3 regions of the Kitasatospora sp. NPDC088391 genome follow, and region 1 is predicted to be linked to each of the others. Evidence: riboswitches for the same ligand, from Rfam matches in the RefSeq annotation. Region 1 holds a riboswitch; each other region holds the start of a gene.
What was found. Region 1 has a riboswitch for cobalamin ahead of ACIQBJ_RS03335 (acyl-CoA thioesterase). Riboswitches for the same ligand answer to the same signal wherever they lie in the genome.
Positions count from the first base shown of each region.

Region 1 (5,487 bases):
GTAGCGACTGTGGGAGGCAACGGTGCTCATGGGGCGTTCCCTTCAGCTCCAGAAGTCGGGGAGGGTGTAGCGGCCGGTGTTGGTCCGGTGCCAGTGGTGGTTGCCGAGCACCCAGGCGGTGAGGCCGCCCAGGAACCGGTCGAGCGAGTGGTGGCGGCCGCGCAGGCGGCCCGCGGCGTCCTCGAAGGCGCGCATGAGGTCGTTGTGCACCTGCACCGCCCCGAGGTAGGCGCCGCGGTGGTCGCCGGTCCCGGCCGCCAGGACGATCGGCAGGTTGAGGTGCGGGTGCCGCATGTCCAGCTCTTTGGTGTAGGAGTAGAGGTCGTTGACGATGGTGGTGGCGTTGCAGGCCAGCGCCACGGCCTCCTGGACCTCGGGGAGGGCGTAGAGCTCGGCGGCCAGTTCGTAGCCGGCGACGGCGTCGGTGATCGTCAGGCAGGGGCGGAAGTTGTTGAACTGGCGCATGGTCAGGTACTCCCACGCCGCGGGGACCCGCCCGTCGAGCTTCCAGGTCGCCTCGGCCAGGTAACCCAGGTGCAGGCGGGCCATGTCGTGCCGGAACCGGTCCGCCTGGGCGGGGGTGGCGATCGCCTCGAAGTCCCGCACGGCGGTGCGGTAGCTGCGCAGCGCCTCGTCGCCCTGGACGCCCCGCTCCCAGTCGCCCTGGTACGGGCCGGTCAGGTGGGCCGGGTCCAGGGCGGACTGGGCGATCACCAGTCGCGCTCCCAGACCCTCCGGGGAACCGCCGAAGTCCTCGACGTAGCAGTCGTCGACGACGTTCTCGGCGGCCAGCAGCTCCGCCGCGGCCATCAGGTGGTCGATGCTCGCGTGGTCCGGGTACTGCAACGCCACCGCCCGGCCGACCGCGAACCCGATCAGTCCCTCCTGCCACTGCGGCGGGCAGACGTCCTCCTTCCTCACCCACGCCGCGATCCGGGCGTCCACTTCGGCCACCAGGGCGGCGTCGGGTTCGGCGACGGGCGGGCAGTAGAGCCCGGGGATCGGGTCCCCGGGGCGTGGCACTGTCACCTGGACTCCTCGAGCGTGCTGCGTGTCGCGACGACACCGGCCACCGGCATCGCCCCGGACGAGCCGCGAGCGGGGCGAGCCGCGAGAAGGGGGTGCCGTGCCTGAGCCGACGGAGAGGGCGACCGGGTCCTTCGGCTTCTTCGGAGAGCGGGCCGCCGTGCATCCAGTACCTCACCCCGCGCCGGGTCCCGGCCCCGCGGAACGACCGACGAATCGTTGAAAGTACGCGGTCGTTGAACCCCCGCCCCCTTCTCCGCGGCCCCGCGAGGGGGCTCCCGGCCTCCGGTCCGGCACGACCGCACACCCGGCCGGGTCAGCCGCCGGGGCGCAGGGCCGGGACGGGGTGCGGGCGGCTGTCGGGGCCGATCGCGACGAAGACCAGCCGGGCCGTGGCGACGTCGGTGACCGGGCCGGTGAGGTTCCAGCGTTCCGAGGTCACGGCCACCGAGACGTGCATGGAGGTGCGGCCGGCGCGTTCGACCCGGGCGTGGACGGTGAGCAGGTCGCCGGCCCGGACGGGGGCGAGGAAGGACATCCCCTCGACGGAGGCGGTGACCGCGGGGACGCCCGCGTGGCGGCCGGCGGCCGCGGCGGCCGCGTCGTCGATCAGCTTCATCACCACGCCGCCGTGCACCGTCCCGTAGAGGTTGGTGTCGTGCTCGCTCATGATGTGGGCGAGCGTGACGGCGGACTCGGCCGAGGTGCGGGCGGGGGCGGGAGTGGTCGTCATCGGACGGTCCCCCCGGGTCGGGCGGCGTGCTCCACGGAACTCTCCTTCGCGAGTTCACGGACCCGGGTGCGCGGACGGGAACGGCCGGGCCGGCGCGGCCCGTCGTCGCCGTCGCCCGCCCTCGGGGTCGCGGTGAGACCGCGGACCACCGCGGTCCGCGGGCAGCGGCAGGTCTTCGGACTCGCGGGCACGGCCCCCTCGAAGGGGGCCACCTACTGGCCGTCGCTTCCCGGGGCCGGGCCCCAGTGCCTGTGACGGCGGTCGTTCCCGCTCACCGCTGCGGGGCAGTCCCGGATTCCCACCGGGTTCCCTCTTACGACGCGTCCGCCCGGAACGGGCGGGGCGAACCAGCTGCAATCGCCACTTTACGTGCACCCCGGCACTCCCCGGCGCGCGGGGTGTGCCGGGTCCCGGCAGGCCGGGACGGTCTACCGGGGTGCGGCGGAGAAGCGCACCGGCGCCTCGAAGGCGGCGCGGCGGGCGGCGCGGCGGAAGACGGCGAGCACGGCCGGGCCCGCGATCAGGACGGCCAGGCCGGTGGTGACGGCCCGTCCGGTGTCCCAGCCGAGCGAGGTGGCCAGGTCGAACAGCAGGTAGCGGTGCCACTGCTCGGTGAACGGCAGGCCGGGCAGGTAGGCGATCGAGCTGTGCGGGTCGAGCGAGAACGGCCAGAACGACAGGTTGAGCAGGAAGCCGAACAGGTAGCCGGACAGCGCCCCGTACCCGGCCAGCATCAGCACCTCGGCCCGGCCGCCCAGCCGGGGCAGCAGGCCCGCGACCAGGCCGACGAACGCGCAGCCGAACATCTGGTACGGCATCCACGGGCCGACGCCGCCGGTCAGCAGCGCGGACGCGAACAGGGAGGTGCAGCCGAGGGTGAAGCCGAAGCCGGGGCCGAAGACCCGGCCGGCCAGGACGAGCAGGAAGAAGACGGTCTCCACCCCGGCCGTCCCGGCCCCGAGCGGGCGCAGGCCGGCGTTGACGGCCGAGAGCACGCCCAGCATGGCCAGCGCCTTCGCGTCGATGCCGCCCGAGGCGATCTCCGAGACCACCACCGCCAGGATCAGCACCAGCAGCGCGCCGAAGATCAGCGGCGGCGCGTACGCGGACCCGAACCGGCCCGGCGCCACGACGAACGGCCAGGTGAAGGCGGTCAGCCCGGCGAACGCGGCGCACGCGATCACGGCCCGGGCCCTCGGCGGGACGCGGACGGCCCGGGCGTCGGCGGTCATCGGCCGGCCTCCGGTTCCGGCGCGTGGGCCGGTCCGGCGAGGGCGGCGGCGACCTGGCCGACCGTCAGCCAGGGCAGCGGGGCGAGGACCTTGGCGGTCTGCGGGGCGAACACCGGCGAGGCGGTGATCACGGCCGGGGTCGGGCCGTCCGCGACGACCTCGCCCTCGGCCAGCACCACCACCCGGTCCGCGGCGGCGGCCGCGAACTCGACGTCGTGGGTGGCCACGACCACGGCCCGGCCCTCCGCGGCCAGCCGGTCGACGATCCCGGTCAGAGCCTCCTTGGCGGGGTAGTCCAGGCCCCGGGTGGGCTCGTCCAGCAGGACGACGGGCGGGGCGGCGGCGAGCTGGACGGCCAGCACGAGGGCCAGCTGCTGGCCCTCCGACAGGTCGCGCGGGTGCAGCCGCCCCGGGATGCCGGGGGCGAGGACGTCGAGCAGGACGCGGGCGCCGCGCCCCGGAGCGGGGTCCGACTCCCGGTCGGCCTGGGCGAGTTCGGCGTCCACGGTGGCCAGGTAGAGCAGGTCGGACGGGGTCTGCGGGACCAGCCCGACCAGCCGCCGCGCCTCCGCGGCCGACACCCGCTTCGGGTCCCGCCCGCCCACCAGCACGCTGCCGCCCTGCCGGGCGCCCGAGCCCTGCAACGCCCACAGCAGCGAGGACTTCCCGGACCCGTTGCGCCCCATCAGCGCGGTCACCTGGCCCGCCCGCAGGTCGAGCGACACCTCCCGGACGGCGACCTGCCGCCCGTGCCGGACCACGACCCGCTCCGCGCGCAGCAGTCGTTCGCTCCGGCCGCGGGAGGCGCGCACCGGCGGCGCCGGACGCGCGGCCAGGCGTGTGCGCAGCGGCCCGGCGGCCCGGCGGGCGTCGCGCACCGACAGCGGCAGCGGCCGCCACCCGGCCAGCCGGCCCAGCTCGACCACCGGCGGCGCGATCGCGGTGGCGGCGAACAGCTCGGCGGGCGGCCCGTACCGGACGGTGCCGTCACCGGGCAGGTACGCGACGCTGTCCGCGTACTGCACCACCCGCTCCAGCCGGTGCTCGGCCAGCAGCACGGTCACGCCCAGGTCGTGCACCAGCCGGGTGACGGCGGCCAGCACCTCCTCGGCTGCCGTCGGGTCGAGCGCGGAGGTCGGCTCGTCCAGCACCAGGACGCGCGGGTGCGCGGTCAGCACCGAGCCGATCGCCACCCGCTGCTGCTGGCCGCCGGACAGCTCGTGCAGCGCCCGGTGCCGCAGGTCGGCCAGGCCCAGCAGGTCGAGGGTCTCCTCGACGCGCTTGCGCATCACCTCCGGCGGGACGGCCAACTGCTCCATCGCGTAGGCGAGTTCCTCCTCCACCGTGTCGGTGGTGAACCCGGCGAGCGGGTCCTGCCCCACCACGCCCACCACGTCGGCCAGTTCGCGCGGCGGATGGTGCGCGGTGTCCCGGCCGTCGACCGTGACCCGGCCGTGCAGGGTGCCGCCGGTGAAGTGCGGCACCAGGCCGTTCACCGCGCCCAGCAGCGTCGACTTGCCGGCGCCGGTCCGGCCCACCACCAGGCACAACTCGCCCTCCGGGATCGTCAGTCCGACATCCCGCAGGACCGGCTCGGACGCGCCGTGGTACACCACGGAGACCTGGTCGAAACGGATCACTCGGACACCTCGGAGAGTTCGCGGTCAAGGCGGGGGCGCGGGGACGGCACGGACGCCGCCACCGGAGGGCGGCCCGGCGGCGGGGCCAGCACGCCCGCCGCCCCCGCCAGCAGCAGGGCCAGTGCCGGGACGAGCGGCAGGGACGGCCAACCCAGCGGGTACAGCGAGGGGTTGAGGGCCGTCGCGTCGTAGCCCACCGACCCGCACAGCAGGACGGCGGCGGCGAGGCCGCAGCCCGCCACCCCCCACTCGGCGCCCCGCCACGGGTCCGGCCGGTAGGTGGTGCGCCGCACCCGGCGCCCGCCCAGCGCCAGGCCCGCCACGCACAGCGCCGACCCGGCCGCCAGCGCGGGCAGGCCCAGCCAGGCCGGGGCCGTCCCGTCCAGCAGCCCGTACAGGCCGGTGCACAGGCCCGCCATGCCCGCCAGCAGCAGGACGCCGGTCAGCCTGCGGGAGGCCCCGGTCGCGGCGCCGGACCGGCCGTAGCCGCGCGAGTCCATCGCCGCCGCCAGGTGCAGCGAACGGTCCAGCGCGTCGCTCAGCACCGGCACCACGATCCCGCGCAGCGCGTGCAGGCCCTTCGCCCGACCGGCCCGCAACCTCCGGGCCCGGCCGACCCGTTGGACGCTCGCCACCAGCTGCGGGGCGACGCTCAGCGCCACCGTCACCGCCACCCCCAGCTCGTACAGCGCCCCCGGCAGCACCCGCAGCGCCCGCTTCGGGTTGGCCAGCGTGTTGGCCGCGCCGACGCAGCACATCAGACAGGCCAGCCGCAGCCCGTCCACCGCCGAGGACAGCACCGCCTCCAGCGACACCGGCCCGCCGATCGAGATCCCCGCGTACCAGGCGGGCGTCG
Region 1 covers NZ_JBIVNB010000001.1:779,521-785,007, reverse strand. The annotation lists gene ACIQBJ_RS03345 (geranyl diphosphate 2-C-methyltransferase) at 1-30, opposite strand, end outside; gene ACIQBJ_RS03340 (2-methylisoborneol synthase) at 43-1,029, opposite strand; gene ACIQBJ_RS03335 (acyl-CoA thioesterase) at 1,343-1,759, opposite strand; cobalamin riboswitch at 1,926-2,088, opposite strand; gene ACIQBJ_RS03330 (ECF transporter S component) at 2,188-2,991, opposite strand; gene ACIQBJ_RS03325 (ABC transporter ATP-binding protein) at 2,988-4,631, opposite strand; gene ACIQBJ_RS03320 (CbiQ family ECF transporter T component) at 4,628-5,487, opposite strand, start outside.

Region 2 (5,487 bases), on a different contig from region 1:
TGCAGCGAGTCGAGGTGGTCGACCGCGTTCATGTACTTGAAGCAGAACTGGGCCTTCTGCGCGATGGAGGGGATGTTCTCCACCGCGGCGAAGGCCGCGTTGCGGTCCTCCGGGTCGGGCAGGTAGGTGTCCAGCAGCGTCAGGTAGAACTGGACGTGCACGGCCTCCTCGAACAGCTGCCGCGACAGGTACAGGCGGGCCTCGGGGGAGTTGATGTGCTTGTAGAGGCTCAGCACCACGTTGTTGGAGACGATCGAGTCACCGGTGGCGAAGAACGCGACCAGCCGCCCGATCATGTGCCGCTCGCCCTCGGAGAGCTTGGCGAGGTCGGCGACGTCGGAGTGCAGGTCCACCTCCTCCACGGTCCAGGTGTTCTTGATCGCGTCCCGGTACCGGTCGTAGAACGACGGGTAGCGCATCGGACGGAGCGTCAGCTCGAAGCCCGGGTCGAGCAGCATCTTCTTCCGGTCGTCGGTGCTCACTGGCAGGCCTCGCAGGACTCGGGGTTCTCCAGCGAGCAGGCGATGGCGTCCTGCTCGGCCTGGGAGAGGGAAGGGGTCTGCACCGGCACGGGGGCGGCGGTGCGGGTGGCGCCGGACGCGGCCTGGGCGATCCGGGTCGCCGGGCGCGAGCGCAGGTAGTAGGTGGTCTTCAGACCGACCTTCCACGCGTACGAGTACATCGAGGAGAGCTTGCCGATGGTCGGCGCCGCCATGAACAGGTTCAGCGACTGGCTCTGGTCGATGTACGGCTGGCGCGCGGCGGCCAGGTCGATCAGGGCGCGCTGCGGCAGCTCCCACGCCGTGCGGTACAGCGAACGGACCTCCTGCGGCAGCCAGTTGAACTCCTGGATGGAGCCGTTGGCGTCGCGCAGCGCGTCCCGGGTCTGCTGGTCCCAGACGCCCAGCTCCTTCAGCTCGCGCACCAGGTACGGGTTGACCTGGAGGAACTCGCCGGAGAGGGTCTCGCGCTTGAACAGGTTGGAGACCTGCGGCTCGATGCACTCGTAGACGCCCGCGATGGACGCGATGGTCGCGGTCGGGGCGATCGCCAGCAGCAGCGAGTTGCGCAGGCCGGTGGTGGCGATCCGGGCGCGCAGCGCGTCCCAGCGCTCCGTCCACCGCGGGTCCGCGCTGCCGAAGTGGTCGATGTGCAGCTGGCCGCGGGCCGCGCGGGTCTCGCCGTACGCCTCGTGCCGGCCGAACTGCTCGGCCAGGTCGGCGGAGCGCTCGTAGGCGGTGAGCATGATGCGCTCGGCGATCAGCGTGGACAGGGCCTTCGCCTCGGCCGAGTCGAAGTCCAGCCGGAGCTGGAAGAAGACGTCCTGGAGGCCCATCACGCCCAGGCCGACCGGCCGCCAGCGGGAGTTGGACGTCCCGGCCTCGGTGGTCGGGTAGAAGTTGATGTCGATCACGCGGTCGAGGAAGGTCACCGCGGTGCGCACGGTGGCGTCCAGCCGGTCCCAGTCCATCGCGTTCGCCAGGTCGGCGGCGGTGGCGCCGGCGGCGACGTGCGCGCCCAGGTTGACCGAGCCGAGGTTGCAGACCGCGGTCTCCGAGTCGTCGGTGACCTCCAGGATCTCGGTGCACAGGTTCGAGGAGTGCACCGTGCGGCCCGGCAGCGCGGTCTGGTTGGCGGCCCGGTTGGAGGCGTCCTTGAAGGTCATCCAGCCGTTGCCGGTCTGCGCCAGGGTGCGCATCATCCGGGCGTACAGGGTCTGCGCCGGGATGGTGCGGACGGCCTTGCCGGCCAGCTCGGCCTTGACGTACGCCTCGTCGAACTCGGCGCCCCACAGGTCGACCAGCTCGGGCACGTCGGCCGGGGAGAACAGCGACCAGTCGGCGTTGGCGTTCACGCGGCGCATGAACTCGTCCGGGATCCAGTGCGCCAGGTTCAGGTTGTGGGTCCGGCGGGCCTCCTCGCCGGTGTTGTCGCGGAGCTCCAGGAACTCCTCGATGTCGGCGTGCCAGGTCTCCAGGTAGACGCAGGCCGCGCCCTTGCGCCGGCCGCCCTGGTTGACCGCCGCCACGGAGGAGTCCAGGGTGCGCAGGAACGGCACGATGCCGTTCGACTTGCCGTTGGTGCCGCGGATCAGCGAACCGCGCGAGCGGATCCGCGAGTAGGACAGGCCGATGCCGCCGGCGTGCTTGGACAGCCGGGCGATCTGGGCGTACCGGTTGTAGATCGAGTCCAGGTTGTCCAGCGGCGAGTCCAGCAGGTAGCAGGAGGACATCTGCGGGTGCCGGGTGCCGGAGTTGAACAGCGTCGGCGAGCTGGTCAGGTACTCCAGGCGGCTCATCAGGGTGTACAGCTCGGCGACCTCGCGCACCGACTCCTGGGAGGTGCCGACCGCCAGGCCCGCCGCCACGCGCAGCAGGAAGTGCTGCGGGGTCTCGACCACCTTGCGGGTGATCGGGTGGCGCAGCAGGTAGCGGGACTGCACGGTGCGCAGGCCGAAGTACTCGAAGCGGTCGTCGCCCGACTCGTCGATCAGCGAGTCGAACAGGTCGGCGTGCTCGGCCACGAACGCGGCGGTGGCGTCGCCGATCAGGCCCTCGGCGTGGCCCACGGCCACCGAGGAGGAGAACGAGGTGACCTGCTGGGTGGCGGCCTCGTCGCGGATCTCCAGCGCCAGCAGGCGGGCGGCCAGCTTCGAGTACTGCGGGTCCTCGGCGATCATCGACGCGGCGGCCTCCACGGCCAGCCCGCGCAGCTCGGCGAAGTCCGAGCCGGCGTGGCGGCCGCGCAGCGCGGCGGCGGCGACGTGGCCGGGGTCCACCTGGGGGAGATCGGTGCTGCGGTCGGTGAGCAGCCGGAGCAGCGCCGCACCGGGGTCGGTGAAGGCGTCGGCGGTTCCCTGGGACGGCAGGGTGACTGAGGCGGCGACGGTCAAGGCGCACTCTCTCCTGTGGCGGCGGCGGACGTGGCTCGGGGTGTCCGGGACCGTACGCGGCCAGGGGAGGGCAGCACGGAGGAACGCGTACGCGTTCCGGCGCGCCGAAGACCACCCCCGGTCCGCCCGCGAGACCGGACGGCAAAGCTGTGCTGCATGGCGTCTGCGGGGATGCCGTGTCGCACACCGTCGGCAGGTCCTCGGACTCTGCGGGCGTCGCTACAGCCCGCTCACCGTTGCGGGGCAGTCCCGGACTCGCACCGGGTTCCCCTGCGTCGACAGCGAGAGTGAGCATACATGTAGTGGCGGCTGGAGCTGGAAGCACCAGATGTAGTAGAGCGTGTCGTGTCGGTGGCGCCGCGCGTAGACAACGAAAACACCGGTGGCGGGCCGTCGGGGACGGCCCGCCGGGGGCCGGGGGAGCGCCCTAGGACGGTGCGTGCGGGAACCGCGTCGTGTACACCAGCAGGTCGGTGCCGGGGTGCGGCGACCAGTAGCGCTCGGGCGCCAGGGCGAAGCCCAGCGCGTCGTAGATCCGGTGGGCGTGGCGCATCTCCGGACGGGTGGAGAACGCCATCCCGGCCAGGCCGAGTTCCCGGCTGCGGTCCATCGAGGCCGCCACCAGGGCCCGGCCGACGCCGCGGCCGCGGGCCGCCGCGCCGACCGCGAGCATCCGGATCTCGCCCTCGTCCGGCCCGGCGATGTCGGCCCACGGGGTGCCGCCCGCGGCGAAGGTCACGCAGCCGAGCACGGCTCCGGTTCCCGCGTCGTCGACGGCGACCAGGAGTTCGGCCTCCCGGTTGCGGCGGGCGGTGTCGCGGAGGAGGTGGACGTAGTCGGAGTCGGGCCGGGTGTGGCCGTCGCCGACGAAAGCCTCGACGGTGACCTCCGCGGCTGCGGCGAGGTCGTGGTCGAGGGCGCGGCGGACGATCGGGGAGCGCATCCGGACAGTGTGCCGGACGCGCTCCGGCGCGGGTCGTGCAGGTCCGGGTCGTAGGGGTAGCCGGTGGGCCGGTGCCGGTCCGAGCGACCGTGGGCGGTGGTGCGTTCCAGGTCGCGGCCGACCAGGACGCCGAGGAGTCCGAAACTGCCGAGGAAGCCCAGCAGGGCGAGCGCGGTGGTCATGGCTCCACCCTCCCGCCCGGCGCCCGCCGCGACGAGTGGCAGGAACGCCCCATTGCCGCGAAATCCTGCCACTGCCATGCTGGGCGGATGCTGAGCAACGTCGCGGTGATCGTGCTGGAGGAGATCCACCCCTTCGAACTGGGCGTGGCCTGCGAGGTCTTCGGCCTGGACCGGAGCGGGGCCGGCCTGCCGGTCTACGAGTTCGGCCTGGTCGGCGACCGCCCCGGCCCGATGCGCACCCACGCCGGTTTCGACGTCCACGTCCCGCACGGCCCCGAACGGATCGCCGAGGCCGACCTGGTGATCGCCACCGCCACCGGCATTCGCGAGCAGTACCCGGCCGTGCTGATCGAGGCGCTGCGGGCCGCCCACGACCGCGGCGCCCGGCTGCTGTCGATCTGCTCCGGCAGCTTCCTGCTCGGCGCCGCCGGACTGCTCGACGGCCGCCGCTCCACCACCCACTGGCAGTACGCCGACCTGATGGCCGCCCGCTTCCCGCTCACCACCGTCGAACCCGACGTGCTGTACGTGGACGACCACCCGGTGATCACCTCGGCCGGCACCGCCGCCGGCATCGACGCCTGCCTGCACCTGGTCCGCCAGGAGCAGGGCGCCGAGGTGGCCCGCGGGATCGCCCGCCGGATGGTCGTCGCCCCGCACCGGGAGGGCGGCCAGGCCCAGTTCATCAGCCGCCCGCTGCCCGAGGACGGCGCCGACTCGCTGACCGGCGTGCTCGACTGGATGCGCCGCCACCTCGACCGGGAGAGCAGCGTCGAGGACCTCGCCCGGCGCGCCCACATGTCGCCGCGGACCTTCGCCCGGCGCTTCCAGCAGGAGACCGGCACCACCCCGCACCGCTGGCTGACCGGCCAGCGGGTGCTGTTCGCGCAGCGCCTGCTGGAGTCCACCGAGGAGAGCGTCGACGCGGTCGCCGCCCGCTGCGGCTTCGGCAACGCCGCCACCCTGCGGCACCACTTCGGCCGCCGGCTCGGCACCACCCCGCTGGCCTACCGGCGGGCCTTCGGCGGGACCGGCCGGGCCGGGGTGCGACAGAGCGTCTGAGCGGGCTCCCGGGCGCCCGCCGCGCCCTCAGGACAGGTGCTCGGTCCGGTTCCAGCCGGCCGGCCGCAGCCGCCCGTCCCGGGCCCGCCACACGCTGGCCGAGCAGTTCGCCACCGGGTCCAGCGCCAGCAGCTCCTCCTCGCCGAGCCGGTCCAGCACCTGGCGCAGCATCAGCACCGTGCAGTCGTGCGCGACCACCAGGACCGGCCGCCCCGCCTCCTCCTCGCACAGGTCGCGCAGCAGGTCGCGGACCCGCAGCGCCACGTCCAGCCAGGACTCGCCGCCCGGCGGCCGGTAGTACAGCTCGCCCAGCCGCCGCCGGCGCTCCGCCTCGGCCGGGTGGTCGCGCTCGATCGCGGCCTTGGTGAGCATCTCCAGCACGCCCAGCTCGCGGTCGCGCAGCCGCT
Region 2 covers NZ_JBIVNB010000007.1:314,109-319,595, forward strand. The annotation lists gene ACIQBJ_RS22675 (ribonucleotide-diphosphate reductase subunit beta) at 1-458, opposite strand, end outside; gene ACIQBJ_RS22680 (ribonucleoside-diphosphate reductase subunit alpha) at 479-2,893, opposite strand; cobalamin riboswitch at 3,067-3,194, opposite strand; gene ACIQBJ_RS22685 (GNAT family N-acetyltransferase) at 3,321-3,836, opposite strand; gene ACIQBJ_RS22690 (helix-turn-helix domain-containing protein) at 4,106-5,080, shown strand; gene ACIQBJ_RS22695 (histidine phosphatase family protein) at 5,108-5,487, opposite strand, start outside.
Region 2: it holds a riboswitch for cobalamin, as region 1 does, so the genes downstream of both, ACIQBJ_RS22680 (ribonucleoside-diphosphate reductase subunit alpha) here and ACIQBJ_RS03335 (acyl-CoA thioesterase) in region 1, are expected to answer to the same signal.

Region 3 (5,487 bases), on a different contig from region 1:
GCCCTGGCCGACGCCCTCGCCGGCGCGCTGCGCGGGCGCGGCGTCCCCGACCCGGCCGCCGAACTGACCGCCGAACTGACCCTGCTCGCCCTGCGCACCGCCCTGGCCTCCTGGGTCGCCCGTCCCGGCCAGGACTTCACCGCCCTCGCCCACCGCGGACTCGCCGCCCTGCGGGCCGCCGCCGCCGAGCTCTGAACGGCCCGGGAGGCCCGCCCGGACTGTCCGTCCGGCCTGGGAGGATGGACTCCTCGCGACCACCACGACCGAGGAGTTGACGCCGGTGCCCGAGGGGCATGTGATCCACCGCCTGGCCAGGCTGAACCACGAACTGTTCGGGGGCGGCCCGGTCCGGGTGTCGAGCCCGCAGGGGCGCTTCGCGGACGGCGCCGCCCTGATCGACGGGAAGGCGCTGGACGAGGCCGAGGCGCACGGCAAGCACCTGTTCCTCGGCTTCGGGGAGCAGTGGCTGCACATCCACCTGGGCCTCTACGGCAGGTACGACTTCGGCACCGGCGAGGCCCCGGAACCGGTCGGCCAGGTCCGGCTGCGGATGGCCAACGGCAGCGGCTACGCCGACCTGCGCGGCCCGACGGCCTGCGAACTGCTCACCCCGGCCGAGAAGGCCGCCGTCCACCGCCGCCTCGGGCCGGACCCGCTGCGCCCCGGCGAGGCGGGCGACCCGGCCTGGCAGCGGATCTCCCGCAGCGGCAGCACGGTGGCCGCGCTGCTGATGGACCAGAAGGTGCTGGCGGGCGTCGGCAACGTCTACCGCGCCGAGGTGCTGTTCCGGCTCGGCATCGATCCGCACCGCGCGGGCCGCGACCTCACCCGCGCCGAGTGGGACGCGATCTGGGCCGACCTGGTCGCCCTGATGCGCGAGGGCGTCGAGGCCGGCCGGATCGACACCGTCCGGCCCGAGCACACCCCGGAGGCGATGGGCCGCCCGCCCCGGGTGGACGACCACGGCGGCGAGGTCTACGTCTACCGCCGCCAGGACCAGCCCTGCCTGGTCTGCGGCACCCCGGTCCGGACGGAGGAGCTGGCCGCCCGCAACCTGTTCTGGTGCCCCCGCTGCCAGCGGACCTGACGCTCCGTCACGCCGCCAAGCCTTGACGCAAGGTTGACCAGGCCATGGGCGAGGGCCCGGAACGGCGCTCCTATTGTCGGGGCCATGTCCGTTCCTCCGTTCCGCGGCTCCCGCCCCGCCCCGGCGCTGCCCGTCCTGCCGTACCGCAAGCCGACCAGGGGGCGCGACTACTGGGTGCTGGACGACGTCCTGCCCGACCCGGACGCGGTCCGCGCCCGGCACCTGGCCCGCACCGACTGGGACGAGGGCTACCCGCACAAGCCGGAGTCCTGGCCCGGCCTGCGCGCGATGCCCGGCCTGGAGCCGGACGAGCTGGCGCACGTCGAGAAGCTGGTCCGGGACACCGTCGGCGCCGAGCGGATCTGGGCGCTGGACGAGGCCGAGGGCGGCACCTTCAACCACAACTGCGTGCAGGTGGTGGGCGCGGGGGAGAGCGAGCCGCGCCCGCACACCGACTCGCGCTCGCTCTGCCGCTACGCCGCCGTGCTGTACCTCAACCCGGGCGTGCCCAAGCGCTGCGGCACCAGCTTCTACCGGCAGAGCTTCCCCGGCGGCCGGCTCGGCGGCAACAGCGTGGTCGCCCCGCACAACAACCTGGTCGACGCCCTGGGCACCCGCTTCGTGCCGCCGGACTCCTTCACCGAGGACCTGGCCGTCCCGCACCGCTACAACCGGCTGCTGCTCTACACCGCCAACCTGATCCACACCGCGACCGAGTACCACGGCGCGACGCTGGCGGAGAAGCGGATGACCGCGGTCTTCTTCTGGATGGCCTGAACCGCCCCTGACGGCGGGTCAGTCCCGCTCGCCGAGCACCCCGTGCGCCAGCACCTCCGCCACCGCCGGGTCGACCAGCCGGTAGCGCACCACCCGCCCGTCCCGCTCCCCGGCGACCAGTCCGGCGGCCCGCAGCAGGCGCAGCGCCTGCGAGACCGCCGGGTCGCGCATGCCGGTGGCGACCGCGAGGTCGGTGACGGCCAGCGGCCCGGTGCGGTGCAGCGCGAGCAGCAGGGCCAGCCGCCCGGGGTCGGCGAGCAGCGCGAAGCGCTCGGCCCAGGCCCGGACGTGCTCGGCGTCGCCGATCGCGGCGATCGCCTCGCAGACCCGGTGCCCGTCGATGGTGCGCTGTCCGGCGCGGTCCGCGGGTACGAGGTGCATGGCGGTCATTCTGGCACCGCCCGGGAGTGATCTTGGACACCGCGGACACCTGCACGCCTGTGCAGCCTTGCAGCTGTGGGGCCACCGGCCCTACCGTGGGCGGGCCGTGGTGTTCGGGAAGACCGGTGCACTGTGCTCGACGCGGGAGCGTCGTCGCAGGAGTCCGGAGCGGCCCTCGCCACTGTGATCGGGGAGTCGTCGGCCCCCACCTCGCGCCACTGGCCGTTCGCGGCCGGGAAGGCCGGGAGCCGGCGCGCAACACCCCGTCAGCCAGGAGACCGGCCACGGCATCTCACGAAGTGATCCACGAGGTGCTGGAGCGTGATCCGCGGATGACCGCGTCCGAATCGACCCTGCCCGCAGCCGCTGCGGGCTCCCCCCTGCCGTCGTTCCGCTGGCGGCGCGAGGACACCCTGCGCACGGCCGGCCTGATGCTGGTGATCCTGGCCCTGCACGTGGTGGCGTTCGGGACGCTGCTGTTCCTGGTGGCGCCGCACAAGTACCAGGTCGGCACCCAGGTGTTCGGCGTCGGCCTGGGCGTCACCGCGTACACGCTGGGCATGCGGCACGCCTTCGACGCCGACCACATCGCGGTGATCGACAACACCACCCGCAAGCTGATGGCGGACGGCCGCCGCCCGGTCTCGGTGGGCTTCTGGTTCGCCCTCGGGCACTCCTCGATGGTGGTGCTGATGGCCGCGCTGGTGGCCGGCGGCGCGGCGCTCGCGGGCACCCTGATGGACGACGACTCGACCACCCACCAGGTGCTCGGCACCATCGGCACCACCGCCTCCGGGGCCTTCCTGTACCTGATCGCGGCGCTCAACCTGGTGGCGCTGCTGGGCATCTGGCGGGTCTTCCGGGCGATGCGGGCCGGGCAGTACGACGAGGCCGAGCTGGAGAAGCACCTGGCCGCCCGGGGCTTCCTGGCCCGGGTGCTGAACCGGGCCACCCGCTCGATCACCCGGCCCGGCCAGATGTTCCCGGTCGGCATGGTGCTGGGCCTGGGCTTCGACACCGCGACCGAGGTGACCCTGATGGTGATGGCGGGCTCCGGCGCGGCCTCCGGCCTGCCCTGGTACGCGATCGTCTGCCTGCCGCTGCTGTTCGCCGCCGGGATGAGCCTGTTCGACACCCTGGACGGCACGTTCATGAACTTCGCCTACCAGTGGGCGTTCGCCAACCCGGTCCGCAAGGTGTACTACAACCTGACCATCACCGGCCTGTCGATCGCGGTGGCGTTCGTGATCGGCACCATCGAGCTGATCACGGTGCTGCACGACAAGTTCGACCTGGACGACCCCGTCACCGGCTGGATCGCCGGCCTCAGCCTGGACAACGTCGGCTTCGTGATCGTCGGCCTGTTCGTCGTGGTCTGGGCCGCCGCGATCGGCTACTGGCGGATCGCCCGGCGCTCCCGGGCCTTCGCGCAGCTCTCCTGACGCCCCGTCGGCCCGGCCCGCAGTACAGTCGGTGGACCCTTCGACGCCGGCGCGGCCCCGCCCCGGGCACCGCGCCGGCCCGAGCAGAACAGTGGACCCGCCCGTGCCGGACGCCGACCTCGTCACCCAGGCCCTCGCCCGCAACCTCAAGCGCCTGCGCACCGAGCGCGGCCACACCCTGGACGCCCTCGCCGCCCGCTCCGGCGTCAGCCGCGGCATGGTGGTGCAGATCGAACAGGCCCGCACCAACCCCAGCGTCGGCACCGTGGTCCGGCTCGCCGACGCCCTCGGCGTCTCGATCGCCCGGCTGCTCGACTACGACGCCTCCTCCGCCGTCCGGATCGTCCCCGCCGAGGAGGCCGTCCGGCTGTGGACCGGCCCCGCGGGCGGCAGCGGCACCCTGCTGAACGGCGCCGAGGCGCCCGGCCCGCTGGAGCTGTGGTCCTGGCGGCTGGAGCCCGGCGAGGCGCATACCTCCGACCCGCACCCGCCCGGCACCGTCGAGATCGCCCGGGTCGACGAGGGCGTCCTCACCCTCCTCCTGGACGGCCGCGAGCACCGCGTCCCGGCCGGCTCCACCGCCTCCTACGAGGCCGGTGCCGCCCACGGCTACCGCAACGACGGCGCCGCCCCGTGCCTGGTCACCATGGTGGTCTCGGTCCCCCCGCCCGGCGCGTGACGGACCGCGGAGGGGCCCCGGGCACACCGCCCGGGGCCCCTCCGCGGTCCGTCACGTCGTCAGCGGGCCTCGCGGAACTCCACGTGCCGCCCCGCCACCGGGTCGAACTTGCGCAGCACGATCCGGTCCGGGTCGTTGCGGCGGTTCTTCCGCGTCGCGTACGCGAACCCCGTGCCCGCCGTCGACCGGAGCGTGATCACCGGTCGCAGTTCGCTGCGTGCCATCTCGGCCTCCCTCTCCCGGCAACGATTGCCGTTTTCACCAGGCCACAACACGGCCGCCCCGCCGGGCATTCCCCACCCGTCGGCCGGTCCCGACGGGCGCCCCCGGGCCCCCGTTCGTACGCTCGGGACATGTCCGACGCGCACTCCGCCCGACGCGAACGCCTCCGTGAGCACTGCAGCGCCTCCGGGGCCGACGCGGCGCTGATCACGCGCGCCGCCAACGTCCGCTACCTGACCGGCGGCGCGCCCCGCGGTGCCGCGCTGCTGCTCACCCGCGAGCGCGCGCTGCTGGCCCGCCCCGAGCAGCCCGAGCCCGCCGAGCCGGGGGAGTCCCGGCCCGACCCGGAGCTGGCCGCGCTCCCGGTGCCCGCCGAGGCGGACGCCGCGCTCGCCGCCGCCGAGGCCGCCGCCCGGCTGGGGGTGCGCGACCTGGCCGTCGAGGAGCACGACCTGACCGTCGCCCGGTACCGCGAGGCGGCCCGGCTGGCCGACCCGGCCCGGCTGCGCGACCTGGGCCGGGCGGTCGAGCGGCTGCGGGTGGTCAAGGACGAGCACGAGATCGCCGACCTGCGGACCGCCGCCGAGATCGCCGACCAGGCGCTCGGCGAACTGCTCGAATCGATCCTGGTCGGCCGCACCGAGCGGCACCTGGCGATGGAGCTGGAGCGCCGGATGGTCGACCACGGCGCCGACCGGGCCGCCTTCCCGGTCTCGGTCGGCACCGGCAGCCACTCCGGCCTGGAGTGCCACCGGCCCACCGACCGGCGGGTCGAGGAGGGCGACTTCCTCACCGTGGTGCTCGGCGCCCGCTACCGCGGCTACGGCGTCTCCACCGCCCGTACCTTCGTCATCGGCGCCGCCCCCGCCCCCTGGCAGGTCGAGCTGCACCGCCTGGTC
Region 3 covers NZ_JBIVNB010000018.1:11,320-16,806, forward strand. The annotation lists gene ACIQBJ_RS33585 (helix-turn-helix domain-containing protein) at 1-195, shown strand, start outside; gene ACIQBJ_RS33590 (Fpg/Nei family DNA glycosylase) at 281-1,087, shown strand; gene ACIQBJ_RS33595 (DUF6445 family protein) at 1,172-1,864, shown strand; gene ACIQBJ_RS33600 (ArsR/SmtB family transcription factor) at 1,883-2,245, opposite strand; cobalamin riboswitch at 2,336-2,547, shown strand; gene ACIQBJ_RS33605 (HoxN/HupN/NixA family nickel/cobalt transporter) at 2,578-3,687, shown strand; gene ACIQBJ_RS33610 (XRE family transcriptional regulator) at 3,791-4,366, shown strand; gene rpmG (50S ribosomal protein L33) at 4,426-4,590, opposite strand; gene ACIQBJ_RS33620 (M24 family metallopeptidase) at 4,720-5,487, shown strand, end outside.
Region 3: it holds a riboswitch for cobalamin, as region 1 does, so the genes downstream of both, ACIQBJ_RS33605 (HoxN/HupN/NixA family nickel/cobalt transporter) here and ACIQBJ_RS03335 (acyl-CoA thioesterase) in region 1, are expected to answer to the same signal.